Hahella sp. HNIBRBA332: one gene and its partners. The protein of the gene in region 1 interacts with the protein of each later gene in a pairwise test. Links are inferred from orthologs where the notes say so. Each region holds a gene or a part of one and is shown in the gene's direction. Other genes may lie near its edges. The genes, in order: grxD, O5O45_RS01430 and O5O45_RS02755.

What was found.
Region 2: the proteins of grxD (region 1) and O5O45_RS01430 interact in binary tests that used the Escherichia coli proteins (3 or more experiments, as listed by UniProt). The link is inferred for Hahella sp. HNIBRBA332 from one-to-one orthologs.
Region 3: the proteins of grxD (region 1) and O5O45_RS02755 interact in binary tests that used the Escherichia coli proteins (3 or more experiments, as listed by UniProt). The link is inferred for Hahella sp. HNIBRBA332 from one-to-one orthologs.

Annotation. Positions count from the first base shown.
Region 1 is NZ_CP132203.1:3,970,773-3,980,361, reverse strand. The notes cover bases 6,568-9,404. They hold grxD (Grx4 family monothiol glutaredoxin), read left to right. Parts: upstream 6,568-7,744; coding sequence 7,745-8,065; downstream 8,066-9,404. Other genes in these bases: O5O45_RS17535 (DUF1631 domain-containing protein), read right to left, coding at 8,923-9,404; O5O45_RS17540 (TonB C-terminal domain-containing protein), read right to left, coding at 8,104-8,820; O5O45_RS17550 (aspartate aminotransferase family protein), read right to left, coding at 6,568-7,392. Also shown: O5O45_RS17575 (ATP-binding protein), read left to right, coding at 1-839; biofilm-associated metzincin protease Mep72, read right to left, coding at 885-2,729; biofilm-associated metzincin protease inhibitor BamI, read right to left, coding at 2,757-3,512; O5O45_RS17560 (ABC transporter ATP-binding protein), read right to left, coding at 4,135-5,187; argF (ornithine carbamoyltransferase), read right to left, coding at 5,189-6,103; more of O5O45_RS17550, read right to left, coding at 6,196-6,567; more of O5O45_RS17535, read right to left, coding at 9,405-9,589. UniProt on the Escherichia coli protein: Monothiol glutaredoxin involved in the biogenesis of iron-sulfur clusters.
Region 2 is NZ_CP132203.1:277,746-287,244, forward strand. Bases 1,345-4,091 are described here. They hold O5O45_RS01430 (BolA family protein), read left to right. Parts: upstream 1,345-2,470; coding sequence 2,471-2,713; downstream 2,714-4,091. Other genes in these bases: O5O45_RS01420 (MlaC/ttg2D family ABC transporter substrate-binding protein), read left to right, coding at 1,350-2,003; O5O45_RS01425 (STAS domain-containing protein), read left to right, coding at 2,003-2,335; murA (UDP-N-acetylglucosamine 1-carboxyvinyltransferase), read left to right, coding at 2,740-4,002; hisG (ATP phosphoribosyltransferase), read left to right, coding at 4,032-4,091. Also shown: O5O45_RS01405 (ATP-binding cassette domain-containing protein), read left to right, coding at 1-66; lipid asymmetry maintenance ABC transporter permease subunit MlaE, read left to right, coding at 38-817; outer membrane lipid asymmetry maintenance protein MlaD, read left to right, coding at 819-1,268; more of hisG, read left to right, coding at 4,092-4,667; hisD (histidinol dehydrogenase), read left to right, coding at 4,744-6,039; hisC (histidinol-phosphate transaminase), read left to right, coding at 6,044-7,135; O5O45_RS01455 (S1C family serine protease), read right to left, coding at 7,143-8,231; O5O45_RS01460 (Nif3-like dinuclear metal center hexameric protein), read left to right, coding at 8,298-9,059; O5O45_RS01465 (Z-ring associated ZapG family protein), read right to left, coding at 9,086-9,499. UniProt on the Escherichia coli protein: Involved in cell resistance against acid stress.
Region 3 is NZ_CP132203.1:556,634-566,230, forward strand. What follows is about bases 5,286-8,130. They hold O5O45_RS02755 (BolA family protein), read left to right. Parts: upstream 5,286-6,462; coding sequence 6,463-6,798; downstream 6,799-8,130. Other genes in these bases: O5O45_RS02750 (hypothetical protein), read left to right, coding at 5,286-6,345; O5O45_RS02760 (L-threonylcarbamoyladenylate synthase), read left to right, coding at 6,795-7,412; O5O45_RS02765 (hypothetical protein), read right to left, coding at 7,449-8,063. Also shown: O5O45_RS02730 (CHASE2 domain-containing protein), read right to left, coding at 1-1,181; O5O45_RS02735 (FecR domain-containing protein), read right to left, coding at 1,272-2,852; O5O45_RS02740 (response regulator transcription factor), read right to left, coding at 2,913-3,599; O5O45_RS02745 (hypothetical protein), read left to right, coding at 3,936-4,079; more of O5O45_RS02750, read left to right, coding at 4,408-5,285; sbcB (exodeoxyribonuclease I), read left to right, coding at 8,237-9,597. UniProt on the Escherichia coli protein: Transcriptional regulator that plays an important role in general stress response. Has many effects on cell morphology, cell growth and cell division. Acts by regulating the transcription of many genes, including dacA (PBP-5), dacC (PBP-6), ampC and mreB.

The DNA of each region.
Region 1 (9,589 bases):
AAAAGCTTGAGCGCCGCTTGCGTAAACTGGAAACCGTGGCCAGTCGCATTGCGCGAGGAGAGTTGGACGCCAGGGTGGATGACAACCGGTTTGACGCCGTTGGTCGCCTTGGAACGGTATTTAACCGCATGGCGGAGCATATTCAGCGATTGGTGGCGGTGCAGCGGGAAATGATTCATGCGGTATCGCACGAATTGCGTACGCCGGTCGCCCGCATCCGCTTTGGCGTGCAGATGATTGAAGACAGTACTGAAGATCAGTTCCTGCACAAGCAGTTGTCGGGAATCGATTCGGATATACAGGAACTCAACGAGCTGATTGATGAAATCCTCACATACGCCCGTTTGGAGCAGGGCGGGCCTATCCTGGACTTCCAGGAAGCGAACGTTAAAGACATTGTCAATCAGGTGGTGGGAGAGCAGAGTTCTGTTAAACCAAACCTGGAAATCAGCGCTGAATTTGTACGAGGTTCGGATCGCTGGAAAGTGTCTGAGGTCGAGCCCCGCTATATTCATCGCTCCGTGCAGAATTTAGTGGGCAATGCAACGCGCTACGCTAAATCCAAAGTAGTTGTGCATTGTAATTTCGGCCAGGAAACCTGCCGTATTGATGTTGAAGACGATGGTCCGGGCATTCCTGAGTCGGATTGGGAGCGCGTGTTTACGGCATTCGCCAGGCTAGATGATAGCCGCACCCGTAGTTCCGGTGGATACGGTTTGGGTCTTTCCATTGTTCGTCGAATTCTATACTGGCATGGCGGCCAAGCTTTTGTCGGTCGCAGCGAAAACCTTGGCGGCGCCAAGTTCAGTCTGGTCTGGCCCCGTAAACAAGGGGCATAAAAAAAGCGCAGCTTGAGCTGCGCTTTCAAATCTATATCGCTTTCCCTACTTGCTGATCACTTTCAGGTTGTCGATGTACATGCTGGTGGATGGTTGTGCGCCAATCACATGCAGACGCAGCTGAGAGATAGTCCCATTCGGAGACAGGTTCAACTCGCCGCTAATGTTCTGCCATTGCGAGGTGGCGATATCCTGGCCGCCCAGTTTCTTCCAGTGGCCACCGGAATTATCAACGTAGTAAACCCACAATTCTGCTTTATCGGACGAACGGCGGCTGCTGGTCAGGTAAACGTCAGCGCTGACCTGATAAGGCTTGCCAGCTTCCAACAGGCCATGTGCATTGAATCCAGGACCAGAGTACCAGCGATAGCGGTAGCTGCTGAGCAGGCTGTACTTGCCCGAAGCGGCGGTGTCGCTCAGGTAAAGTCTGGTTCCGAAATAGTTGCTCCAGCCGCGAGTTCCATTCTCAAACCCTTCATTGATGATTTCTTTGCCGCCGGGATTGTTAGTGTCGCCGCCGTTGTCGTCGCCATCGTCACCGTCGCGGTTGAGAGGAACAATCTTCACTTCGTCAACCAGCATGTCTACGCCAGCGCTGGCGCCGTAAATCAACATGCCTACGTCACGGATTGAGCCTTTGGCGTCCAGCGTAAAGGTGCGTTCATACTTGGACATTTCGCTGCTGGTGAAAGAGGCGCGGGAGAGGTACTGATAGTGCGTGCCGCTGTCATCGGATATTTTAAATACAACGCGCATATTCTCACGGCTGCCGTTTTCACCCAGGCCGAGCTTGGCGGTTAACTTGTATTCAACGCCAGCTTTCAGTTTGCCTGTTAATTTCTGGTAAGCGCCAGAGTAATAGGCTGAGCGATTGGTAATTTCCAGAATATAGTCGCGGCCGCAGTCTTTCTTAAGGTAAGCCTGCCCCAGATCGCCAGCATTGCTGTAGCTTGTCCAGCTGGACAGCTCATTGAAGTCGCCGTCTTCTACCAGGTTGTCGTTCAACTCCGGCTTGCTGCATACGGTAGTGTCGTCGCCGTTGTCTCCATTATCGCCGCCGTCATCTCCGCCATTATCATCCCCGCCGTTGTCGTCGCCATCTCCACCGTCGTCGATCTTGGTGGGGAAGAATGCTGCGATCTGATCGCCAATCTTACGCAGGTTTTGCGCCGCATCGGCGCCGTTGCTCTGTCCGGCGCTGACGCCGCAAGCCTGACCTTCGCATTTATTGATGTCAGGGTTGGAGATCATCTGCAGCTGGTTACGGGTGTTGTAAGCGTGTGGGTAGGCCATGATCGTACTGAATGAGCCGTACACGCCGTGGCCGCGGGCCCATGACCAGATGCCGCCTTGCGAGTTTTGAACGTAGGAATGGCCAAGGCTCATGTTATGGCCAAGTTCGTGTGTGAAAGTGCTGTATCCGCAATCTACGCCGACCAGACTGAAACCGGCTGACGCGGCGTTGCTGTAAAGCTGCCCTGAGCTGGCGTTTCCTGGTGGAACATAACCGATACCGCACACATAGCCGCCATTCATGGGTTCGCGCAGGTTGATCAGGGTTACCAGATCGGCGCCATACTTCTGACGCAGTGAGGCAACAGTGCTATTGCGACTGAAGGAATCTAAGTTGGAGCTGTTTACATAAACATAGTTTGAGTTGATCTTTTCCGAGCCGACAAGGCGCAGACGCATATCAACATTACTGTTCTCGTAGGCTTGGTTGCTGTACTCGATATAAGACGCAATACGGGCGTCGATATCGCGACCGTTGGAGGTCTGTGTCGCTTGGTCAATGTACAAAACCAGTACGTCTACGGTGTTCTTCGCATGCGCGGAGCCAGCTCCGACGCTGGCGGCGAACATGAGGGCGGCGGCTTTACTAAAATTCATTATAGTTTTCCTTTTTTCATTTATATTTTATGAGTTGCTTTGAGGCTGCTCGGGCGTGGGTAGATCCAGAGGTGGAATCGGCACGCCGTCTTCAGTTGGGGTGATCCGGCTGTTTATTTCGCCTTCGTCGGTAAGGGTGACCTGTCCGGTGTCGTTATTGATGACAGCGGAATAAGTGCCGGTGCGGGTGGCGATGACTACATGCGTGTCCATCTCTCCGCGGGTGATGATAACGTTATCTGTCGGAGCGCCGCCGACCAGCGGGCCTTTCCAGACTTCTATGGTGTCCAGCTGATTGTGAGTGGAAGTGATTTCCGCAAGCAGCGATTCATTTCTTTGCGGGATGGGCAGTTCCAACTGCCTTCCCACGCGCAGCTTATCCAGCGCTTCCATATTGGCGTGCATCCTTTTGGCGGGGATGCCGTTCACAACAATATCTTCAGCTTCCCCTGGAGCGCTCCACATAGACATGACTTCGTTGGAGTCGTTAGCGTCCAGCTCATCATTTACAGGTTCAGGCGGAGGTCCGTCAGCGGAAAAGTCCGCATCAGCCTGCGTCGCTGTGTTAGCGGGGGGCTGTGACGTCGTGGTCCTAGATTGGGCGTCAAGCGGCGCTGGAGGGTTGAGTGCGGCGTTAGCGGGGGCCGCGCCTCCAGGTTGAGCTTCATTGGAAGCGGCTGGCGTGTCGGGGCTTGGCTTGGGGCCGTCGGAATAGCGAAGTATCCCCACGACCGACGCCAAGGCGACCAGACCGGCTGCGCCCAGGATCATTGGCTTCTTCATTTGCGTTCCTTTCTGACTGTGTTTGGAATAGAACAGTTAACATTCCGCTCACATTCATCCATAAACGAGCGATCTTACCGGGCGGTCCGAAAATTTAGCCAAATGACGTCAACGCCTCAATCGTGCAAATGGGCATTGGACTAATGGCTTACTCTTGCTTGTCTACTTGGTCAGGTTTTTGGAGGGTGTAAATATTGGGGGTTTAGGATGAGTGGATTTAGGTGATGTGAAAATAAGGAGTTAGGCCTTTTTGCTTACCATTTGTTACATAAGGCGACACTTCTCTAACAGACACGAAGACGGGAGAAATTCATAATTCGTTTCGTAAGGGATGACTCTTTGAGGTTGTAGTTCTATCGAACTTTCCTTGTTTCATTGTGGGGCTATTTTGGCCCCTCTTTTTTTGCCCGCCTTCCAGACTTCAGACTTCAGACTTCAGACTTCAGACTTCAGACTTCAGACTTCAGACTTCAGACTTCAGACTTCAGACTTCAGACTTCAGACTTCAGACTTCAGACTTCAGACTTCAGACTTCAGACTTCAGACTTCAGACTTCAGACTTCAGACTTCAGACTTCAGACTTCAGACTTCAGACTTCAGACTTCAGAGCTGAACTGCGCCTTTATTTTTTAAACGCGATCAAATGCTCGGCCTTCAGGCGGATGGCGACTTCCGCATCAACAGGAAAGTCCTGGTGGCTGGGCGTCAGTGCTTCCAGTTTGCGCCCCGAGCTGAGTAGGAGCCGATAGAGTGTCGAGGAGCCAGCGAATATCTTGTCGATAATCTTGGCTTTCTGAGGGGAGGTGTCGTCGAATACCAAATCGTCAGGACGGATCAATACTTCAACGGCCTGCTGCGGATTCCAGGGGTAAGCCCTGTTGCCGCGAATGACGCCAAGTTCAGTTTCAACGCTGTCATGGGTGGTCAATACGCCAGGTAATAAGGCTCCGCGGCCGATAAAGTTGGCGACAAAGCGGTTGGCGGGTTCGTGATACAGATTATAGGGCGTATCCCACTGCTGTAAGCCTCCTCCATGCAAAATGCCAACATGATCAGCCATGGCAAAGGCTTCGTTTTGGTCGTGGGTCACTAAAATAGCTGTAATGTCCCGCTTTTTGAGTATTTCCCTGACGTCCAGACTGAGGCGCGAACGAAGCTCCGCATCCAGATTGGAGAAGGGTTCATCCATTAGCAGCAGCACTGGATCTGGCGCAAGCGCGCGAGCCAGGGCGACACGTTGCTGCTGGCCTCCTGAAAGTTGATGAGGATAAGCATTGGCGTAAGCTGTCATGCCGGTAAGCTCCAGCATGTCTCTCAGCTTGGCGTCCGCCTCCGTCGCGGAACGGTTGTGCAGGCCAAACTTGATATTCGCCGCGACGCTTAGATGAGGGAATAGCGCATAATCCTGGAACACCATGCCGACTTGGCGTTTCTCCGTCGGTACGGTGGTGGATGGCGTAGAAACCGGCGCGCCGTTTACTCTCACTTCTCCTGCAAAGACGGGCTGAAAGCCCGCCAGTACACGTAGAACTGTTGTCTTGCCACAGCCGCTGGGGCCAAGCAAACTGGCTATTTCGCCTTTGTTCAGCTGAAAAGACAGGTGAGATACGACTGCCTGGTCACCATAGCCGCAGCTAAGGTCTTTTGCCTCCAGCAGGGGGGCGCTCGCTACCATGTTAAACCTGCTTGCCGTAGAGCAGGAATTCCATGAGAGCCTTTTGCGCATGCAAGCGGTTCTCCGCTTCGTCCCAGACGACGGAGCGTTGGTCGTCCAGCATGTCTGTGCTGATTTCCTCGCCTCGGTGTGCGGGCAAGCAGTGCATGAACAGCGCATCAGGCGCGGCTTTATTCATTAAGTCAGGGGAAACCTGGAATTTGGCGAAGGCTTTTTCCCGCTCCGCCTGTTCTTGCTCTTGACCCATGGAGGCCCATACGTCTGTAACGACCAAATGGGCGCCTGCGACGGCGTCAGACGGGTCACGGAATATCTTCACCCTGTCCGCGTTCTGTTCTACTAACGACTGCATTGGCTCATAACCCTGGGGGCAGGCGACCGCCAGCTCAAATCCGAATTGGCGCGCTGCATTGATGTATGAGTTGCACATATTGTTGCCATCGCCAATCCAGGCGACTTTCTTGCCACGGATGGAGCCTCTATGTTCGATATAGGTTTGTATATCGGCGAGAAGTTGGCAGGGGTGGTAGTCGTCAGTCAGCGCATTGATAACTGGCGCAGAGGAATACTTGGCGAACAGCTCAAGCTTGCTGTGCTCAAAGGTGCGGATCATGATGATGTCCACCATGCGCGACAGAACGCGTGCACTGTCCTCAATGGGTTCTCCGCGCCCCAGTTGTGTATCGCGAGGAGAAAGAAATATGGCTGAACCGCCAAGCTGCGCCGCTCCCGCCTCAAAAGAGACGCGAGTCCGGGTGGAGGACTTCTCAAAAATCATTCCCAGAACCTGACCTTGCATCGGTGTATAGGCCTGCTTGCTTTTATGCTTGGCTTTCAGCTGGATGGCCCGCTCAATCAGATAATCCAGTTCAGCCGGGGAAAAGTCACACAATGTCAGAAAATGTCTGATGCTCATGGTGCGTTACTCGCCATTTCAGTAGGTTTAAGACAAATATAGAAGGAATGAAAGACGACGGCAGTCGCCTTTCAGTATGCACGGCTATAAACCTACCTTGGTTTTTTTCGATCGTCCGCAGCGTAGAGCTTGATCAGTCGCACCAGTGTCGTTACTAGATGTTCGGCTTCAACGTCCGTCATAGTCAATGCTGGCAACAGCCGGATTACGCGATCAGACGTGACATTAATCAGCAGTCCCACTGTTTGCGCCAGGGGAACTAATTCGGGGCAGGACTCAGTCATTTCTATGCCGATCATCAGACCCTTGCCGCGGATATCCTTGATATATTCGGCTCCGCCCAACTCCTGCTTTAGTTTGCTGAGGATTTGTTCGCCGAGAGTGCGGGCCCTTTCGGCCAAATTGTTGCTTTGAATCGTCTTGATGACCGCCATCGCCGCCGCGCAAGCTAGTGGGTTGCCGCCGAACGTAGAGCCGTGCGAACCGGGATGAAACACCTCGGAGGCGACGCCTTTGGCCAGGCAGGCGCCAATAGGTACGCCATTGCCCAGGCCTTTGGCGGTTGTTACGACGTCAGGGGCGATACCGTAGTCTTGATAAGCGAAGTAAGCGCCAGTGCGGCCATTGCCGGTTTGCACTTCATCCAGCATCAACAGCCAGCCTTTGGAGTCACACAGCTTTCTCACGGCATGGAGATATTCTACTGGGGCGATGTTAACGCCTCCTTCACCCTGAATAGGCTCCATTAGCACCGCGACGATATTATTGTTTGCGCGGGCGATATTCTCCAGGGTTCTCATATCGTTGTATGGCGCTCTGACAAAGCCCGACACCAGCGGCTCAAACCCTGCCTGCACTTTACGATTGCCAGTTGCGCTCAGAGTGGCGAGGGTGCGGCCGTGGAATGAGTTATCCATGACGATGATTGAAGGCGATTCAATACCTTTCTTTTTACCGTATAGACGGGCTAACTTGATGGCGGCTTCATTGGCTTCGGCGCCAGAGTTGCAAAAGAAGACACTGTCCATACCGGCGACTTGACACAATAGATCGCCCAGTTGTTGCTGTAGAGGAACCTGATAAAGATTGGAGCAGTGCAAAAGCTTCTTGGATTGGCTGCAAACTGCTTCGGAAACGGCAGGGTGCGCATGACCCAGCCCACATACGGCGATGCCGGTTACTGAGTCAAAATAGCGGTTGCCTTGAGTATCGTATAACCAGCAACCTTCTCCATGCGTAAAGGCGATGGGCAGTCTGCCATAAGTATTCATCAGGGTTGGACCGGCCATTTTCTTCGTCCTCTTATATACAACCTTAAACTCTATATATGGTTGAAAACCCTATATAACGCAAAAAGGCAGCCCCGGCTGCCTGTTCCAACAGCTATAGTATAGATAATTGTTACACATGGCAACGAAGCCCAGGGAGGCCCTGATCTGGCTCAAATTTTCTGGTTAAGAGGGGGATGAATTGTCCCTGAAGAGGCGATTTTTTTCGCGTATACTTCCACTCCAGAAAGGGCGAAGCACCTTATTTTTAGCGCACTATGTCGATGTCTGTTTAAATCGACATCGCCAGCGCTTAAAAACATAGTAAAATAGTCAACCAATCACTCAATGACTGTTATTAAAGGTTAGGTTTATGGATGTCATCGAAGTTATCAAAGAGCAATTGACCAGCAACCCTGTCATTCTTTTTATGAAGGGGTCGCCCAATGCTCCTCAGTGCGGATTCTCCGCTCGGACTGTTCAGGCGTTGATGGCCTGCGGTGAGAAATTTGCTTATGTGAATATTCTGGAGCATCCAGAAATTCGCGAAGCGTTGAAAACCTACTCTAACTGGCCGACTTATCCTCAGCTTTATATTAAAGGCGAGCTGGTTGGCGGATGCGATATCGTCACTGAGCTATACGAATCTGGCGAATTGCAAGGAATGGTGAAGGGCGCTGCCGTCACAGAGTAATCATTTCGAATATGCGGTTTTGGTCCTGCAGCTATAGCTTAGCTGGCAGGGGTGTACAGGATCTGAACCAGATAACTGTAACCAAATACGCTGTCTGTAGAAGGTGGGCGTTGATAGGGGTTGGCGGCGTATGCGCTGCGAATCGCCGCAGCGTCCAGCTTCTCGTCCCCGCTACTTCTCTCAACTTCCGCTTTAACTAACATTCCTGTTTCTTGAAATTGCAACTTGAGTACGACCATACGGGGCTCTGTAAGGTCGCTATATTCATATTGATTATTGTATAGACGATTTTGCGCCAAGTGGCGAACGAGATAGGGCCAGAATGTCGAATGTGTTGATGGTTGGCTTTTTAATAGCTCCAAGATGGATGCGTCCATTTCATATGCTTTGCTTTCCGACGTATTAGACCTCTTATCATTGGGCGGCGGCTCCCCCTTAAACAGGTCGCTTACCCAGCTCAAGTTGGTGCGATTTGCATTACTGCGAGGTATTCCCGAGAAAGTATCTTGTTGCTTGCCTTTCCATGGAAGTGTGTCGTCGACAATGTCCTTTGGCGCATCGGTTTGTATCGGCTCGCTTTGGGTTTGAGTTTCTAGGGAGCTGGGCGCTCGTACGCTGAGGGTGACTGTAATTGTTGAATTTTCTTTTTGTGGAAGCTGGATAGAAAATAGTAGAAGCAGTATGCCTGCGTGAGCAAGGATGGAGAAGAAGATAGCGTTGGCGGTGAGCCCGCCGTTAAATTCACTGTCAGACATAAAATATATAGGACTTGAGGTCTGCAGTGAATTTAACTTAATTCATGATCCGGTAGAAATGAGTTTCCGTCAGTTATGTGAAGCGGGTAGTCCTATTCCGCTTCACGCTGCTTTGCCTGACATCTTTCTCAGGTTGCCGATAACGGCGTCCATCGCCCTGTCAAACAGAAGGCCTTCTTCCAGCGCTTTGATACGTCCTTTGCGAAATTCGTGCGCCAGCTCGCCTCGGGTTTTCTCGACGACTTTCAAACCTAAACGGTTAACGAAAATGTAGGTGTCGGAGTCCTCGATTTTTGTGGATAGTTTGCATCTGAAGCGAGTTCCATTAACCAGGGAAAACTCGATCCAGGCTCCACTCTCCATTTCATCTACCTTGGCTAGATATTCAGCCAACGCGGCGTCCTCGTATTCGCTCTGCCGTTCTACTGCTGTTTTCGCAGCGGGAGTGAGCTTTTGTTCTATAACTGCCGCGACAGGTACGGGCGGCTTGGGTGCGTCATTCTGTGCGCTGGTTATAGATTGTTGCTTGAAGGTTTCTGTCAGCGCTTTTTTCAGTTCTCCCAGCATGTGCTCAAGTTTGGCGGAGTTGTAGGAGACTTCTTTTAAGCCGGCTTTGAGGTTTTTTAGTAGCTGGGGAACAACTTTGACCCAGCGCTGCCTGGCTTCAACTTCGGCATGTGGCTGTAAGCACCAAGTCAGTTCGTCCACCACTTTTGTGCACTGATTCAAGCGATGCTCCGTGTCCTCTTTCAAGTAGGCCAGGAACATG
Region 2 (9,499 bases), 3.7 Mb from region 1 along the record:
ACAGATTATGCGGAGGATTTATTACGGGGAGACCAGGATGCTGGATTTTCTGCAAAGGCTTGGTAGAAATGGCCTGCTTTCGCTCGGCGCCTTAGGTCGGGCGGGAATTTTTTTGGTGGGGTCGTTACTGGGCGCTCCACGCATGAAAGGTTTGCCGCTAGTACTCAAACAGCTTTACTCCGTCGGCGTCCTATCGCTGGTGATTATTGTCGTCAGTGGTCTGTTTATAGGCATGGTGCTTGGCCTACAAGGTTACAACATTCTAGTGGACTATGGTTCAGAGCAGGCTATTGGCCAGATGATCGCCTTGACGCTGGTGCGTGAATTGGGGCCGGTAGTGACGGCGTTATTATTCGCCGGACGCGCCGGTTCTGCGCTGACAGCTGAAATTGGGTTAATGAAGGCGACGGAGCAATTATCCAGTCTGGAGATGATGGGGGTCGACCCGTTGCGGCAGATTATTGCCCCGCGGCTTCTAGCTGGATTTATCGCTATGCCCTTGTTGGCCATGATATTTAGCGTTGTGGGCGTCTGGGGCGGTAAAATGGTGGGGGTGGAATGGCTCGGCGTTTATGAGGGGTCGTTCTGGAGCAATATGCAGGCGTCTGTGGACTTCTCCGATGACATTCTCAACGGGATTATCAAGAGCATTGTGTTCGGCGTCGTGTGTACCTGGATCGCCGTTTTTCAGGGATATGATTCGGTACCTACTTCTGAAGGCATCAGCTCTGCGACCACCAAAACAGTTGTTTACTCATCGTTAGCGGTGCTGGGACTGGATTTTATTTTGACCGCCGTAATGTTTGGAGATTTTTAATATGCGGATTCGTACGCTGGAGATATCTGTAGGGGCGTTCATCGTCGCCGGCATTGGGGCGTTGTTCTTATTGGCGCTTGAAGTGAGCGGGTTGTCGCTGAGTCCTACGCAGGATACCTACAAGTTATATGCGGAATTTACTGATGTGGGTGGGTTGAGGGTGCGGGGTAAAGTGTCCTTGTCCGGCGTCACTATCGGGCGCGTCAACAGTATTGCATTGGATCCCAAGTCGTCCAAGGCTGTTGTGGAAATGGATATTGATGCGGATGTGAACTATCTGAGTGCGGACAGTGTCGCAGTTATCAGTACCGCAGGCCTCTTGGGGGAAAAGTATATTAATGTCTCTATTGGTGGGGACGAGGAAGCCCTAAAGGACGGAGACTTCTTTTATAGTACGCAGGGCGCGCTAAATTTAGAGAAGCTGATAAGCGACTTTGCGACCAGCAAGTAGGTCGCTGTATCTCTGAATTCAAAATAAAGTCGTGAATTTTGGTTAGTGCTAGTCAGGCAAAGAAACAGTTAGGCAATTTACATGATGTTAACAGTGAAGAATATTGGGAGTGTGTTTGCAGTCATGGCGATGATGGCGTTTGCTGTTGTGGCGCAGGCCAACGCACAGCAAGACGTTTTTGGCGTGGTGCAGGACAGCACTAAAATGCTGGTTACCAAGCTGCAATCCGAAAAGCAGACTTATTACGAGAATCCACAAAAATTTTATGGCGTGATGCAAGATGCGCTTGAAAATCTGGTTGATTTTGACCGCATTGCCGCACGGGTAATGGGGCGATATCGCAGAGAAGCCAGTGATGAGCTGAAAGAAAAGTTTGTTGGAGTGTTCAAAAAGAGCTTGTTTGACGCATACGGCAAAGCGCTGGTGGAGAGTGGCGAGTTTAAAGTCAACGTATTGACTGCCACCATCAATCCAAGAGATGAGGGGCGTGCAAGTGTGGATTTGGAAGTGATCTCTGCATCTGGCAACAAGTATCCGGTTATCTATTCGATGTATAGAAATCGCGACAATAAATGGTTGCTGGAGAATGTCATCGTAAATGGCGTGAATATAGGCCTTGCATTCAAGGACCGCTTTGAGCAGCAAGTTAACGTGCATAATGGCGACATCACCAAAGTTGTAGATAGCTGGTCCAGTCGGATCGAAGAAGATGAACTGACTAGCGAGGCGAAGTAATGTCGGCAAGATTGACCTGCACCAGGGATGAGCAATCCAGAGAAACGGTGCTGAGCATTTCTGGAGCGGTTGATCTCTCCTGCGTGACTGACTTATTGGCTGAGGGCGAAAACTCTGTACGGACGACAGACGCCTCTTCGCCGCTGCGCATAGATGTGTCTCTCGTTGAGAATGCGCAAAGCGTATTGATATCGTTATTGCTGCGATTGGTTGCGGCGGCGGAGGCCAAAGAGCTAAACGTCAGTGTGTCAGGGCTGTCCGGCAAGATGTTTGATATTGCGCGTGTTAGCGGCGTTGAAACTGTTTTGCCGCTGGCGGACGCGCCAGACTGACTTGTAAATATCCCTCCAGTTAAGCAATTTGCGGCTGTCGCTGCAAATTGTTTCCAATCCATAACTTGGGCCCAGCCCCTGCTTGGGTTAAAATGCCTCGTTTAGTTCAGCCAACGAATAACGAGGAGTGGGCGCATGCAACCCGAAGCATTGCAAGAAATTTTGCAAGAAAAGCTGTCCGACTGTGAAGTCCGTGTAGAAGGTGATGGCTATCATTATCAGGTTGTTGCCGTCGGCGAACGTTTCGCCGGCCTTACTCCCGTCAAAAAACAGCAAGCGGTGTACAGCTGCATCCATGATCTGATCGCTGACGGCACCGTACACGCTGTTTCTATCAAAACATACACTCCCGATGAGTGGGCCGCCGCGAATAAATAATTCGTTTTCCAACCCAGGTAAGTTTAATGGACAAATTATTGATCGGCGGTAGCAAACCGCTTAATGGGGAGATTCGTATCTCCGGTGCGAAGAACTCCGCATTACCCATCCTTGCTGCGACGTTGCTGGCGGATGAGCCCGTCACTATCGGCAACCTGCCGCATCTTAACGACATCACCACCATGATTGAGCTGTTGGGCCGCATGGGCGTTGAGCTGATGATCGACGAAAAAATGTGTGTGGAAGTGCACGCCAATACTATCAAACATTTGACTGCGCCCTATGAGCTGGTAAAGACCATGCGGGCATCCATTCTGGTGCTGGGGCCAATGCTGGCTCACTTTGGCGAGGCGGAAGTTTCATTGCCGGGCGGTTGCGCTATCGGCAGCAGACCCGTTGATCTGCATATCCGCGGTTTGGAGGCCATGGGCGCCGATATTCTGGTCGAAGGCGGCTATATCAAAGCAAAAATCAATGGTCGCTTGAAAGGCGCGCATATATACATGGACACTGTGACGGTAACCGGTACAGAAAACCTCTTGATGGCGGCGACGCTGGCGGATGGTAAGACGGTAATTGAAAACGCCGCGCGTGAACCGGAAGTCATAGACTTGGCTGAGTGTTTGATTGCAATGGGCGCGGATATTCGTGGTCATGGCTCTTCTACGATTGAAATTAACGGCGTTGAACGACTACATGGCTGCCGCTACAACGTATTGCCGGATCGAGTGGAGACCGGGACTTATTTGGTCGCCGCCGCGGCGACTCGTGGTCGGGTCAGAGTAAAAGACACTCGCGAAGACATCTTGGAAGCGGTTCTGTTGAAGCTGGATGAAGCCGGCGCACATATCAGCACAGGTCCAGACTGGATAGAGCTGGATATGAAAGGAGCCCGGCCGAAAGCTGTCAACCTGCGCACGGCTCCTTACCCTGCTTTCCCAACTGATATGCAGGCGCAGTTCGTCGCCATGAATACCGTGGCGGAAGGTACGGGAGCTATCGTTGAAACCGTATTTGAAAACCGCTTCATGCACGTGCAGGAACTGCGCCGCATGGGGGCGAAGATTAAGCTGGAAGGCAATACTGCTATCGTGGAGGGAGTAGAGTCTTTGACCGGCGCTCCGGTAATGGCGACAGACTTGCGCGCTTCCGCCAGCTTGGTGATCGCTGGATTGGTGGCGGAAGGGGATACCCTTGTAGACCGCATTTACCATATTGACCGTGGTTATGAGTGTATTGAAGAAAAAATGCAGTTATTAGGCGCGAAGATTCGTCGGCTGCCGGGCTGAAGCAATTCACCAATATCCGGAATCCTGTAATGAGTGCGATCATCACCATTGCCCTGTCCAAGGGGCGTATCCTGGAAGATACCCTGCCGCTGTTGGCGGCGGCCGGTATTGAGCCAGAAGACGATATCAAGAAAAGCCGTAAACTGATCTTCACCACCAACCAGCCCCATGTGCGGCTGGTTGTGTTGCGCGCCACAGACGTCCCAACATACGTACAGCATGGTGTGGCGGATTTGGGGGTCGCAGGTAAGGATGTGCTGATGGAGCACGGCTATGATGGCCTTTATGAGCCGCTGGACCTCAAAATCGCCACCTGTCGTCTGATGACGGCGGCGATGAAAGGCGCGGCGCCTAAATCGGGGCGTATCAAAGTGGCGACCAAGTTCGTCAATATCGCCAAGCGTTACTACGCAGGCAAAGGCATCCAGGCTGACATCATTAAGTTGTATGGCGGTATGGAATTGGCGCCGCTGATGGGGCTGGCGGATGAAATTGTAGATATTGTCGATACGGGCAATACCCTTGTGGCCAACGGCTTAGAGCCGCGCGAGAAAATATGCGACATCAGCTCCAGGCTGATTGCCAACAGCGCCTCCATGAAAATGAAACACGCCAGTTTACAGCCAATACTCGACAAGCTGGCGCAGGCGGTGGGCGCAGAATGATTTTATGCGCCCTTGCTTGAGCAGAGGGTGTTGTGGGCGAATACTAATGAAGTAGCGAATGAGGCGAACTGCAGATATGCGTGAGTTAGATAGCAGTCAGGCGGATTTTAAGTCGCAACTGGAAGCTTTGCTGGCTTTTCAGGAAGACGACAGCGCGGAAGTGAACCGCGTTGTGGAGGGCGTGTTGAAAGATGTGCGCGCTCGCGGTGATGAAGCGGTGTTGGAATATACAAATCGCTTTGATCATATGAATGCAACGTCAATGAGCGCTCTGGAAATTCCGCATCATCGCATGCAACAGGCTCTCGCCTCTATTAGTCCTGAATTGAAAAGCGCGCTGGAAAGCGCCGCCGAGCGTATCCGTCGTTACCATGAGAGGCAGGTTCAACCCTCCTGGATCTATAAGGAGGAAGATGGAACCGTCTTGGGGCAGCAGGTTGTTCCCTTGGATCGCGTTGGCATTTATGTCCCGGGCGGCAAGGCCGCTTATCCCTCTTCAGTGCTTATGAACGCGATTCCCGCGAAAGTGGCGGGGGTCGGCTCCATTATCATGACTGTGCCGACGCCGCGTGGCGAAGTGAATGAGTTGGTGCTTGCCGCAGCGGCGGTGGCGGGCGTCGATCGGGTATTTACCGTCGGTGGCGCCCAAGCCGTGGCGGCCCTGGCTTATGGCACGGAAACAATTCCCAAGGTCGATAAAATTGTCGGTCCCGGCAATATTTACGTGGCGATGGCCAAGCGTATGGTGTTCGGAACTGTTGGCATCGACATGATTGCCGGCCCTTCGGAAATCTGCGTGGTCTGCGATGGCGGCACGGATCCGGATTGGATCGCTATGGACCTGTTCTCGCAGGCGGAGCACGATCAGGATGCGCAGGCGATCCTCATTTCTTCTGACGCGGCCTGCCTGTCTGCGGTGAAAGCCTCAATCGAGAAGCTGCTGCCGGGTATGGAACGTAAAGATATTATTTCCGTGTCTTTAAAAGAGCGAGGCGCTTTTATTAAGGTCGCAGATCTTAAAGACGCAGTTGAGGTGGTTAACCTTATCGCGCCTGAACACTTGGAGCTGTCGGTTGCTGATCCTGATGCGTTGTTACCTGATATCAGGCATGCCGGCGCCATATTTATGGGGCGTTATACGGCGGAAGCTTTGGGAGACTATTGCGCGGGACCGAACCATGTGTTGCCGACCTCTGGAACCGCACGCTTCTCGAGCCCTTTGGGGGTATATGATTTCCAGAAGCGTTCATCATTGATCAATTTTTCCAGTCGCGGAGCCTCTGACGCCGGGCGCATTGCTTCGGTGCTCGCGCGTGGCGAAGGGCTGACCGCCCATGCTCGATCCGCAGAGTATCGCATAGTAGAGGAATAGGTTTATGTCCGTTAAAGACAGAATTACCCGGTGGGTGCGCCCTGAAGTTCAGGCGCTTTCCGCCTATCACGTTGCGGATGCTACAGGCCTGATCAAATTGGATGCAATGGAAAATCCTTTCGACTTCCCCGCTGCATTAAAGGCTGAATTAGGCGCGGATTTGCGCGATGCGGCCATTAACCGCTATCCAGATCCTGATGCTGGCCCCATCAGGGCGGCGTTAAGGGGGCTCTATAGCTTGCCTGCTTCTGTGGATATGCTGTTTGGCAACGGCTCGGACGAAATCATCCAGATTCTCGCGATGGCGGTAGCCGGACCTGGACGGACAATACTCTCCGTTGAGCCCAGCTTTGTCATGTATAAGATGATTGCGACATTCATCGGCGCTGAATATGTGGGCGTTCCGTTGGATGATGACTTCCAGATAGACGCTCAGACGACGCTGGACGCGATCAAACGTCATCAGCCTGCACTGGTTTTCATTGCTCAACCTAATAATCCGACAGGCAACCTGTTTGATGATGAAACGCTGCGCCAGATTGTTGCCGCAAGCCCTGGGTTGGTGGTGATCGATGAGGCGTACACGGCTTTTACCGATGCAGACTATATGACCTGGATCAGCGAATACGACAATGTTGTGGTGATGCGTACGTTCTCGAAGGTTGGGTTGGCAGGGTTGCGTTTCGGTATGCTGTTTGGCGCGCAGGAATGGATTGAACAACTGAATAAAGTGCGCCTTCCATACAACATTAACTGTCTGACGCAAAACGCTGTGTTGACCGCTATCCGGCATTTTCCCGAGTTCGTGAAGCAAACAGAAGCGTTGCGGGAGCAGCGTAGCTGGTTAAGCGCCCATCTTGGCGATGTGGCAGGCGTGACAGTCTATCCTAGTGAGGCGAACTTTATTTTGGTGCGTGTCGACCTGTCGGCCAAGTCTGTCTGCAACGAAATGAAAAAACGCGGTGTTTTGATTAAGTTGCTGGATGGCGGCCATCCCAAGCTCGCCGGATGTCTGCGTTTAACGGTTGGGAGCCGTGAAGAAAATGAGGCTATGCTGAAAGTGCTGTTAGAGGCTTTGGAGGCGGTAAGGGGGTAACCTCCGGTTAATCCCCTTCATTGCCTGCGCGCTGTTGTAAGGTGGCGGTTAGATTTACAGACTGGCCACGCCTGAACACAGTAAGCTTAATCTGATCCCCAGGTTTGTTGTGTGAAACAAAGTCTCTAGCCTGTTGTGACGTCCTCATTGGCATGTCGTTGATCATCAAAAGCACATCGCCAGCTTCCAACCCTGCTTTATTGCCTGGGCTGTCTGGTTGGACTCCTGTTATCAGTAATCCATTGGTATCCGTAAGACCAAAAAAATCCGCCTCATGACGAGCCAGCTCATGCATTTCCACCCCTAAATATCCTCGAATCACACGCCCGTACTGGATTAAGTCCTGAGCTATCGCCATGGCTGACTGCGCAGGAATGGCGAAGCTGATACCCTGATAACCACCAGTGGTTGAGAACACTGCGGTGACGATACCAACCAGTTCGCCCTTGGCGTTAATTAGGGCGCCGCCAGAATTCCCCGGGTTGATGGCGACATCTGTCTGAATGTAGTTTTCATAGGTGGCCAGTCCCAGGTTAGATCGTCCTAAGCCGCTTATGATGCCTTGCGTCACGGCTTGGCCGACGCCAAACGGGTTGCCGATCGCCAGTACGATATCTCCCACTCTGGGTTGAGATTGGCTGACCGGAATTGGCTGAAGTCCGTCCTGTTTGGGCTTTAGTACGGCGAGGTCTGCTTCGCTGTCCAAGCCTACGATTTCTGCGGGAGTCTCCCGGCCATCAGACAGCATGATCTTAATCAGTTCCGTGGACTTGACTACATGGTAATTGGTCAGGATGTGGCCTTGTTTATCAATAATGACGCCGGAACCGAGTCTGCTTAGCGTGGGCTCGGGTGGCGTAATATTTTTGGAATAATTGGAAAATAAAGGATTGTTCCAAATAGCATCGGACAGCGCAGGATTGGGTTCTTCGCTGTAGATATTGACGACGGAAGGCAGCGTGTGCTCAACGGCGTCGGCGAATGAAGTCAATGCCGGTTGGGGTTGTAGCGTCGGATGCTTCATAAAAAAGAGATAAGCGCCGGCGGCTAACAAACCAATTGCCACGGCGATTCCATAGGCTGCTAACTGTCTCATTTTTCTCGTTCTTTGGCGGCACTGGCGCGGAATGTTAACATAACTGCAACGATGGAGGAGTAGGCCATGACTGATATCTCAACAATAATGACACTGCTGAACAACTGGTTACAACCGGACCGGGTCAGGGACTACTGTCCTAACGGTTTGCAGGTGGAAGGACGCACGAGCGTTCGCAAGATTCTGTGCGGCGTTACGGCCAGCGAGCAGTTGTTGGACGCCGCGATTGAGCAAGGCGTTGATGCGGTGCTGGTGCACCACGGTTATTTCTGGAAGGGCGAGAGCGCGGCTATTGTTGGTATGAAGCGCAGACGTATCGCCAAACTTTTACAGCACGACATTAACCTGATCGCCTACCATCTTCCGCTGGACATTCACCCAGACTATGGCAATAACGCCGCTTTGGCTACGCACCTGGGCTTTTCTGTTGAAAGCAGGGTCAAAGCAGGGGATGTGGAAGGACTGTTGTGGCAAGGTGCATTGCCTCAGCCGATGTCAGTCAGCGACCTGTCCGAACACCTTGCTAACCGATTGCAGCGCACGCCTATGATTGTTGGCGGCGACCCTGGCCGAGTGGTCAGCACTGTCGCCTGGTGTACTGGCGGAGCGCAAGGTTTTATTGACCAGGCAGTAAGTTTGGGGGTGGACGTTTATTTGAGTGGCGAAATTTCGGAGCAGACTGTGCACAGCGCGCGCGAGCAGGGCATTGTATATGTTGCGGCGGGGCATCATGCTACAGAGCGTTATGGCGTGCAGGCGCTTGGTAAAGCGCTTGCTGACAGTGTCGACGTGGAAGTGAGATTCTTCGATGGCGATAACCCGGCTTAACCGGATTATCGCGCATGGAAGCGGAATTAATATTTCTCGCTTTCAGAAGCGGCTTCTGGTGGGTTATGCGAGCGGCTTTCGAACCCATAATCCTCTGATAGAGTGCCTTTTTCTTTCGGGTCCGCTTTGGGGGCATAATCCCGAGGCGGTTCAAAGACCGACTCTTCCTCAGCTTTGCTCTTACCCTCTTTACGCTTCACGGATAGCGAAGGCGTAGCGGACGACACCAGCGATTTAAACTCGCTGTCGCTGCACAGGCGCTCTGCGCCGACAGCCAGATGATTGAATATATCGCGATAGTTGGCGTTGAGTTTGCCTAGCATCTCCGCCGTACGAGAGAAGTGCTCAGCGACTTCCGCTTGATAGCGGGTGTGTTGATCTTGCAGATGATCGATCTGGCGTTCCAAACGCCGGTTTTTAGCGGTTTCAGAGTGCAACAG
Region 3 (9,597 bases), 3.4 Mb from region 1 along the record:
TTGAGGCGGCTCAGGCGTCGCCAGCTCCAGAAAGGGTAGGCGAACACCAGGGAGAGCACGACCGCCGCTGGCGGATACCATTGGTGGTCCAGCAGCAGCAACAGATAACTGAACACTAACACTGATAACGCCAGGGCGAGAGTTAACGGCAGGTTTTTCTCCGGCGAGACGCGCGGGTACACCAGGGCGGCGATCAGCACCAGACTGAGTGACAGCAGGTATTGCCAGGTGGGAGAAATCAGGCGATGCATGTTTTTGCGCACCAGCCCTTCAAAGACATTGGCGTGCACTTCCACCCCCGCCATGCTGGTGGAGGCGCCCGACACCGGCGTCGGCAGAAAGTCGCCCAGACCAGCGGCGGTGGCGCCAACAAATACGACCCGGTTCTGGAAGTAGTCCGGTGGAAGCTCTCCATGCATGACCTCACTGTAGGACAGCGTTGGGAAGCTGCCTGGCGCTCCGATAAAGGGGATCAGGCGATACTGCTCGCGGACGTTGAAGGCGCCGCCGTTATCCTGCTCTTCTTTCTGTTGGCGCTCTTCGGGATACAGATTCTGGTATACCGATAGCGCCAGACTTGGCCAATGACTGTCTCCCAGGCCCTGATACAGATATAACCCCCGCGCGATGCCGTCGGCGTCCAATTCCATTTGAGCGTGTCCCAGGCCTTCTGCGGTGTCGATAAACTGCGCGATGGGCAAAATTTCGGTGAGGTGGCCGGTATTGCCGACGTGATCGATGTGCAGAGGCAGAAACACCTTGCCGGCCTCCGCCATGGCTTGAGCGAATTCCTGGTCAGCCTCAGGAGAACTGTTTTCTGACAGCAGCAGGTCGAACGCCACCGCGCGGGCGCCGGAATTGCGCAGGCGTTTGATCAGGGTGGCGTGACGGTCTCGCGGCCAGGGCCAGCGGCCGTATTCCAACAGGCTTTTTTCATCAATGGCGACGATGACGCTGGTGGTGCTGGTGCTGAGTGGGCGCACCTTGAGACAGAAATCATAAAACAGGTAATCCAGTCGCTGCATCCAGCCGCTGGATATCAACAGGAAACAGAGACCCACCAGAATGGCGGCGAAGAGATAACGCTCGGTGACGGGAAAGCCGCGGCTGTGGCGGACTTGGGGAGCATTGTCCCGCTTGGAAGGCGGGTTGGGCTGCGCATCAGGTTTGCCTGGGATCATCCCATAAGGGCCCTTTATTGTTGTGAGTAAACTAATCCTGACGTAGATTGCGCCCGATACGCCTCATGCGGATAACGGGGCTGGCGGAGCCTACGGCTCTATTCTGACCGCCTGGATCGCGCCGAAGTTCGACGAATAGAGCGGTCCTGCAACCGGTCTGATGCGAATCCAGTATGTCTTTTCCGGCGTCAGACGGAGGTTGGCGGAGGTTTTCTCCACCTGTTGCTCTTCAATGACCCGACTGAAAAACTCGTCTTCCGCCAATTGAAGTATATACCGGTCTGCATTAGGCACGCTTTTCCAGAACACTTTCGCTTTTTCGTCAAAATAATTCACTGCTATGACGTGGGTGTCGTCAAGCTTTCCCAGGATGGTGAATCTCCGCTGCTCGCTATAGGAAAAATCGTCGCCGCCAGCCAGTGTGGCGATACGCCAGAAATATTCGCCTGCATTCAGGTTGCGTTCGGCTTGGGCGCTGGAGATGGAAGAGAAGGGGGTGCGGGTGTAGAGGGCGGTGAATTGGGGATCGGTAGAGATTTCAAGGCTGGACATCTGGGTTGGCGTGTCCAGTCGCCAGCGGAACACGGGGCGCGGTTCTCGCAGCAACGCCCCGGTCAGCGGCGTAATCAGCTGCGCCGGCTCCGCCTTTTGCTCCACTTTGAAGCGCACTTCCGTATCCACGCCTTCCAATCCTCCCGGGTCCACCGCCCGCAGCAATAAGCGGTAGTCGCCATTGCCCAGATCGGGTAGCTCAACCAGAGGAGCGTCAATTTGCTGGGAAAAAACCGGTAGTTCCTTCCCGTCGCCTTTAAATACTTCGATAACGTATGCTGTCGCATTGGTTACCGGGACCCAGCTCAACGTCACCGGAACGGCGTTGTACACCGCCGAGGCCGACACTTCCGGCGCTTCCGGCAACTGGATTTCAGAGAAGGAGGAGCCTGAGCCAATCGTGGCGCCTTGCCCCTTGTAAAGTTTGCGGGAGGCGGTGGCGTTAGAGACTTCCACTATACCCTCCGTGACTTCCGCCACTGTGACGTCGGCGGTCGCCCGCAGACGGAAAGCTGTGCCGCGCACCGCCGCGACGGCGGAGGGCGTGGAGACTTCATAGCGGGAGGCGGGGCCTCTGCGCGGCGTCACTTTCTGCTGCATTTTGCCGCGCAGCAGACGCAGTCTCGTATCCACCATGCCGGTGTCGCCGTAATGGGTCAGGGTATTGAAGATCACAATGGATTGGCGGGATACCGTCAGCTCGCTGCCGTCTGCGAATCCAACCAGCGCGGAGCCTTCATCGGTTTTGATTTCATCGCCGATTTCGAGTTTGGCTTCCGACGTCGCCAGCACATAGTGAGAAGTGTGCGCCTTACGCAGCCACACTTTGCCGCGCAGATTGAGTAAAGAGGCGGACTGTGGATAGTGGCGCAGCCAGGCGACGGGAATTCTGAGTTGCGTGCCGGGCGTCAGCGACCAGGCGTCGTTGAGGCTGTTATAGCGCATGAGCGCGTCCCAGCCGCGATTGGGCGCAAGGAAGCGCTCACCGATGCTTTGCAGGCTGTCATTGGGTCGGGTGGTGTAGGTCCACTCCATCTTGTCGGGCTCTTGGGCGAACCCGGCGTAGGAGAACCAACACAGGAACCAGAACCACAACAGGTGGCGTTTGCTCTGTTTCAATCAGCCTCCCAATATTCACAGTATCGTCAATTGTTGGCCGCGATGACCGGACAATGCGGCCTATTCCACTTCCTCCAGCCGATAACCGTGCTGGTAAATGGTCTTAATGCGAAATCCGTTTTCCGGTTTGATTCCCAGTTTTCGCCGCAGACGGCTCATGTGAGTGTCCACGGTGCGGGTATTGATGTCGCTGCTGACGCCCCAGACCCTTTCCAGCAGGTACTTGCGCGACAGCAGGCGGCCTTTGTTTTCGAACAGAAACGTCGTCAGATCGAAGTCTTTGTCCGTCAACGTCAGCGGCTCGCCGTTCAGTTGAATGGTCCGTTTCTTGTGGTTGATGCTGAAGGGGCCATAACTGGCTTCTTCGGCATCGGTTTCCTCCGTGCGGTTTCTCCGGCTCAGCGCCTTGAGCCGGGCGATGAGTTCGCCGGGCCGCGCCGGCTTCACCATGTAATCGTCGGCGCCGGCCTCAAGCGCCTCAATAATATCTTCCTCCGCTTCGCGCTGAGTCAGGAACAACACCGGGATCGGCCATTCCTGCTGCTGCCGCACTTTGCGGAGGATGTCGATGCCGTCCATATCCGGCAATTGCCAGTCCATGATGAGCAAATCGAAGCTGTCATGGGTGACGGCGAATAAAAAATCTTTCCCCGTATTGTAGTGGCGGCATTGGAAATCTGAGTTCCGCAGATTTAGCAATAGCTGGTCCGCCAGATTCTGGTCGTCTTCTAGAAGTCCGATTTTCATAGTCTGCGTTCGTCTAACTGTTTGATGTATATCTAAGTTTGGCAGTAAACCACCAATCTCGCTAACTTTTGCCGAAAAATGTGCGGAGCGAGTTGAACCGCACCTGATTCAGCGACTTTTTCGACAGACAGCAAACCTTGTGAAAAGCCGGACTAGGGCAATGTCTACTTCAACTTAAATGGTTTTTGTGAGCAATTTAAAAATGTAACAACAAGCTACTTTTTGCATCGCGCCCCGTCTTCCAATGCTTCGGGGCGACCCAAAACTCACTGTAATAATGCCTGTGCGCAGACATCTGTCGGACTTGGCCATGGTCCTGGCGGCGGGGTTGGTTATATGATGGCGCTGCGGCTCTCCCGAAACTCCTGCCAAGGCGTGGACCAATCAGCGGGATGGGCCCAGCACTCCACGCCGGAGCGTGCGCAGCGGTGTCAGGCGTTCAAGCAGGAAATGGAACCGTCCAAAGGCGAGGGGCTGTGATCGCAGGGATCTGAGGTCAGGATCTTACGCGTATAAGCGAAGTGTGCAGTTCTCCCTTCGCGACGCCCTGACAAAGGGATGGACGGCGAATATAAGGAAATAGCGGTGATCGCAATGATCGCTGTGGAGAAGGAAAATGAAAGTAATAAGGACTTTTAAGCGAGAAACAGGATGTAAACTTCATTTGGGTGTGGCCCTTTTTGCGTTGTTGACGGCCTTTGTTTTTCCGACCCGGGCGGAGATCAATTTTTACCCGCCTGTGAATCTGTCCTATTCAGAGGGTTTAAGTTTTAACCCCAGCTTGGTGGCTCAAGGCGATAATCTCTTTGTGACCTGGGACGATAACAGTTCCGGCGTGAAGGAAGTGATGTTCGCGCGCTCTCGCGACAAAGGTGAAAACTACACGCCGCCGAAGCAGCTGTCGTCGCCCTCTGGGCAGTCCAGCGCGCCGGACGTGGCGGTGGACTCCCGCGGTCACGTGCATGTGGTTTGGCAGGATACCCTGTACGGCGCCTCTACGATCCTTTACGTGCGTTCGGAAGACGGCGGCAAGACCTTTACCTCGGCCGTCAGTCTGTCTGGAGATGACAGCGCTTCCGTGCGGGCGGATATTCTGGTGGATTCGGCTAACGTGATCTATGTGGCCTGGACAGACACCGGGACGGAAGAGGTGATAGTGACCCAGAGCGCGGATGGCGGCGTCAGCTTTCAGCAGGTCGCCAAGATTAAAGCCAACTTTGTCTCCAGCGTACGCATGACGGCGGGCGGGGATCGGCGTATCCATGTAGCCTGGACCAATGCGCAGAATGTCTATCACATGTACTCCAGGAACGGTGGGCGCAGTTTTTCTCAGCCGGTTAGTATTTCCGCTAGCAGTGCGGTGTCTTCTTCAGTGTCGCTGGCGGCGGATGCGGGCAGTAATGTTTATATCGGTTGGAGTGAGCAGATCAATAATGAGGCGGAGATCTATGTGGCGCGCTCTGAGGATGGCGGACAGCATTTTGCGCCGCCCGGCAACATCAGCCGCAACCCGGGGGCCTCAATCGGCCCGGATCTGGCCACGGATGCCGAAGGCGTGCTGTATGTCGTTTGGCAGGATACGACGCCGGGCAACTACGAAGCGATGTTCGCTTTCTCCACTGATAGAGCCCTGACCTTCTCACCCGCCGCTAATATATCTCCCAGCGAACTGGGGTCTCTGGTGACCAAGGTGGCGGTCAATGCGTCCGGCGACATATTCGTCGCCTGGGACGATAATCGCAGTGGGAATTTTGAGATTATCGTGGCGCGGGGGATGCAGGGCTTGGCGGCGATCAAGAACGCGACCGCCAAGCCCTCTCCCTTCAGTCCGAATGGAGACGGCGCCAACGATACGTTGAGGGTGCGCGCCGATTTTACCGCCCCGCTGCAATGGGAGGCTTCCGTTCTCACGTCGGAGAATGAACCCGTGAACCTGTTTCGCGGTAATGGGGAAATCTTCGATTTAACATGGGACGGACTGGACCACAACGGCGTGGTGACCCCGGACGGCTCCTACCGCTTCTTGATTACTGGCGTGGATGTGGACGGCGTGGCGGCGGCTCCGGCGGAAGTGTATTTCAGCGTGAACACCGTATCGGACTCGGAACCGCCGCAGTTGTTGAGCTATGAGTCCAACTATGCGGAATTTGGTCCGGACGGCGATGGACGGCGCGATAACGTCACGCTTAAAGCAAGCTTCAACAAAAGTCTTGATTGGACGCTCAGCTATCAGAACCGCGATGGAGTGGAGCTGTTTCGTCAACAAGGCAGCGGCGTTTCGCTGAATAAGCTGTGGGATGGGCGTGATTTCAGTGGGGTTACAGTTGCGGATGATCGTTATGTGATTGCGCTGTCGGCTACGGACACGCAGGGAATCAGTGTGAATGGGGAGTTGCGGGTGATTGTGGACACGGTCGCTCCGCAATGGGCCAATATCAGCGTTACGCCGGACGTGATCACCCCCAACGGTGACCAATCCAATGACAAGACGCGACTGGAGTTCGATCTCAATGAAGGCGCTCTGACCACCGTGTACGTCTACGAGGCGCGGGGCGGCTCCTTAGTGCGGGAGCTGTATCGGGAGCCTCTGATTGGCGAACATCACGTCGCGATCGACTGGGATGGACGTTCCGGCACAGGGAGTGTCGTGGCGCCGGGAAAGTATATCTTTAAAGTGTGGATGCGGGACTATGCGGCCAATCGCGCGGAGCCCTATCCGGTAGTGGCCGACGTCACAGTGAGGTAAGCGGTGGCCGCTCCGCTCGTCGAATGCGGCGGAGTGGTTTATAGTGTAGTCATTATCTACGCCGCGACGGGGCCCGTCGCGGCGGCTTGCTATCTAATCCTATCTGCTGAATAAAATATGAAAATCCAAATCTCTGTTGAGAATAAGTTAAAAGAGGCTTTCACTCCGACGCACTTGGAGGTGATCAATGAAAGCCATATGCACAGCGTCCCTCCCAATTCGGAAACCCATTTCAAGGTGGTGTTGGTGACGCCGCAGTTTACGGATATGCGCTCCGTGCAACGGCACCAGAAGGTGTATGCGGTGCTGGGCGAGCTGATGCAACAGGGCATTCACGCGCTGGCGCTGCACACGTTCACCCCACAGGAATGGCTGGAGAAAGGCCAGGCCCCGGATTCGCCCAATTGCATGGGCGGCAGCAAAAAAGCCAAAACGGAGTCGGGCGGTCAATGAGCCAGTTCTTCCAGATCCATCAGGATAACCCACAGGCCCGTCTGGTTCGTCAGGCGGTGGAAATCATTCACAGCGGCGGCGTTATTGTTTATCCCACGGATTCCGGTTATGCGCTGGGGTGCGCCATCGGCGATAAAAGCGCTGCGGACCGCATCAAAGGCATTCGTCGCCTGGATGATAAGCATAATTTCACGCTGGTGTGCCGGGATTTAAGCGATATCTCCACATACGCCAAGGTGGATAACAGTACTTATCGTCTATTGAAAAACCACACCCCCGGCGCCTATACCTTTATTTTAACGGCGACTTCGGAGGTGCCGCGCAGGCTGTTGCATCCGAAACGGCGTCAGATTGGCATCAGGGTGCCTGATAACCGCATTGCGCAGGCGCTGCTGGAGGAGCTGGGCGAGCCGCTGATGAGCTCTACACTGATCATGCCCGGCGAAGACATGCCGATGACCGATCCTTATGAGATTCGCCAGATGCTGGAGCATGCGGTGGACTTGATCATTGATGGCGGTTTCTGCGGCATGGAGCCCACTTCCGTTGTGGATCTGACCGACGATACGCCGGTGATCCTGAGGGAAGGCGCGGGCGATATTTCCGGCTTCTGAATGAATGCGCCGCCGGATTCTCAGCGGCGGCGCGCATCAACTGATCGAGATGGAGAAGGCGGCGCCGGAATTTGCGGTCATCTCCGCGGCGGCGGACCCCATTTTGTGAAAGCGCTGCACGATGTCCTGCAGGGAGTTATTCTGCGGATTGGAGGAAAGCAGCGAGCTGAACAGCGAGTTGTCGCCCCCGTATGCATTCTGCAGGCGCATCACGTTCTGAACGTAATCCAATGCGGGCTTCTGATTACTCAGGCGCACGAACGTTTGCTTGATATCCGGGTTGCGGTTGATATCCGCTTCAATCTTCTGCTTGGCTTCCGTTGGAATTGCGCCTGAAATTTCCAGCGCGCCGGTCTCGTTGCGACCCAGGCGAACCTGTCCGCGCACACTGGTGACGCCATACTCGGCAAGCTTTTGCCTGAGCGTCTGTTGCACAAAGGCAGTATCTTGCCCGACACCTTGCTGAAACTCTTTGATCATGACCCGGGGGCGGGAGCTTTGTTCCTGCGGCTGACCGGACAGGGTCACGGTTCCTGGTTCAGGATGATTGTCCATGGCCGCGTCGGCCTTTGTCTGCTGGGCGGCGGTGGGCTGTTTCAGGCCTTCGTACGCCTGATTTCCGTATTCAAATAAAGTGCGAATTAAACCCATGACGGCTACCTTGTTATCTCTGAGTGCGTTTTTTCCGGCATTGGAAAGCGCATATACCTGACTTATTTCAAACATATTCAAATGCTGTGCCAGCATTCGGCCGGGAATCCAACATGACGAACGGAGCGCTATTGGCTAACATGGGCGCCTGATTGACGACTCAGAGTAGTTAAATGGCTGACACCTTTTATTGGTACGATTTCGAGACCTGGGGCGCAGATCCCCGCAGAGACAGGCCCTCTCAGTTTGCGGGCGTGCGCACGGACTTGGATCTCAACCCCATCGAAGAGCCGCTGGTGATGTACTGCAAGCCGGCGGAAGACGTATTGCCGCAACCGGAAGCCTGCCTGATTACCGGCATCACGCCGCAGAAAGCAATGTCGGAGGGCGTGAGTGAAGCGGAGTTTATCCGTCTGATCCACGAGCAATTCTCCCGTCCGGGAACCTGTGTGGTCGGCTACAACAGCATCCGCTTCGACGATGAAGTCACCCGCAATACGCTATACCGCAATTTTTACGATCCTTACAGCCGGGAGTGGCGAAACGGCAATTCCCGTTGGGACGTTATTGATATGGTGCGGCTTACCTACGCCATGCGGCCCGACGGTATAAACTGGCCCATGAACGCGGAAGGGGTCCCCAGCTTTCGCCTGGAAGAGCTGACCAAGGCTAATGGCGTGACGCATGAGGCGGCGCATGACGCTATGTCTGACGTTTACGCCACCATTGCGGTGGCGCGACTGATCAAGACGGCGCAACCCAAGTTGTATGACTATGTGCTTGGCCATCGCAATAAGAAAGTTCTGGAAGGACTGGTGGATATCGGGCGCATGAAGCCCTTGTTTCATGTGTCCTCCAAATTTCCGGCGGCATTGGGCTGTTGCGCCATGGTGGCTCCCGTCGCGCGCCATCCAACCAATCCCAACGGCGTGATCGTCTATGATCTGCGCGCTGATCCATCCACTTGGACGCACTTGCCGGTGGAGAAGATTCGAGAGCGTATCTTCACCTCAAATGAGGACCTTCCTGAAGGCGCTGAGCGTATCCCGTTGAAAGTCGTGCATCTGAACAAGTGTCCGATTCTGGTGGAGAGCAAAATTCTCAAAACCATGGACCCGGAGAGATTGCGCGGTTTTCAGCTGGACGGCGACAAGCTGAGATCTCACCTGCAGGCGTTGCGTCAGGCGGCGAATATTCAGCAACTGGTGGCGGAAGTGTTTAACGAGCCCATGGACGACAGCGAAACCGATCCAGACCTGATGCTCTACAGCGGCGGCTTTTTCAGCAACAACGACCGGGAACTGATGACTTTCATTCATGAGCAGTCGCCGGAAGTGCTGGGGGAGCTGGAGTTGCCCTTTGAAGATCCAAGGCTGCAGGAGATGCTTTTCCGTTATCGCGCGAGAAATTTTCCTGGCACGCTGAATGAAGAAGAAATGGAGAAGTGGGAGCGGTATCGTTATCGTCGCTTGTCGGGAGAGTCCGGCGGCGCTTCGATCAGTTTCCAGGCGTATTTCAAGAAGCTGGAGCAGCT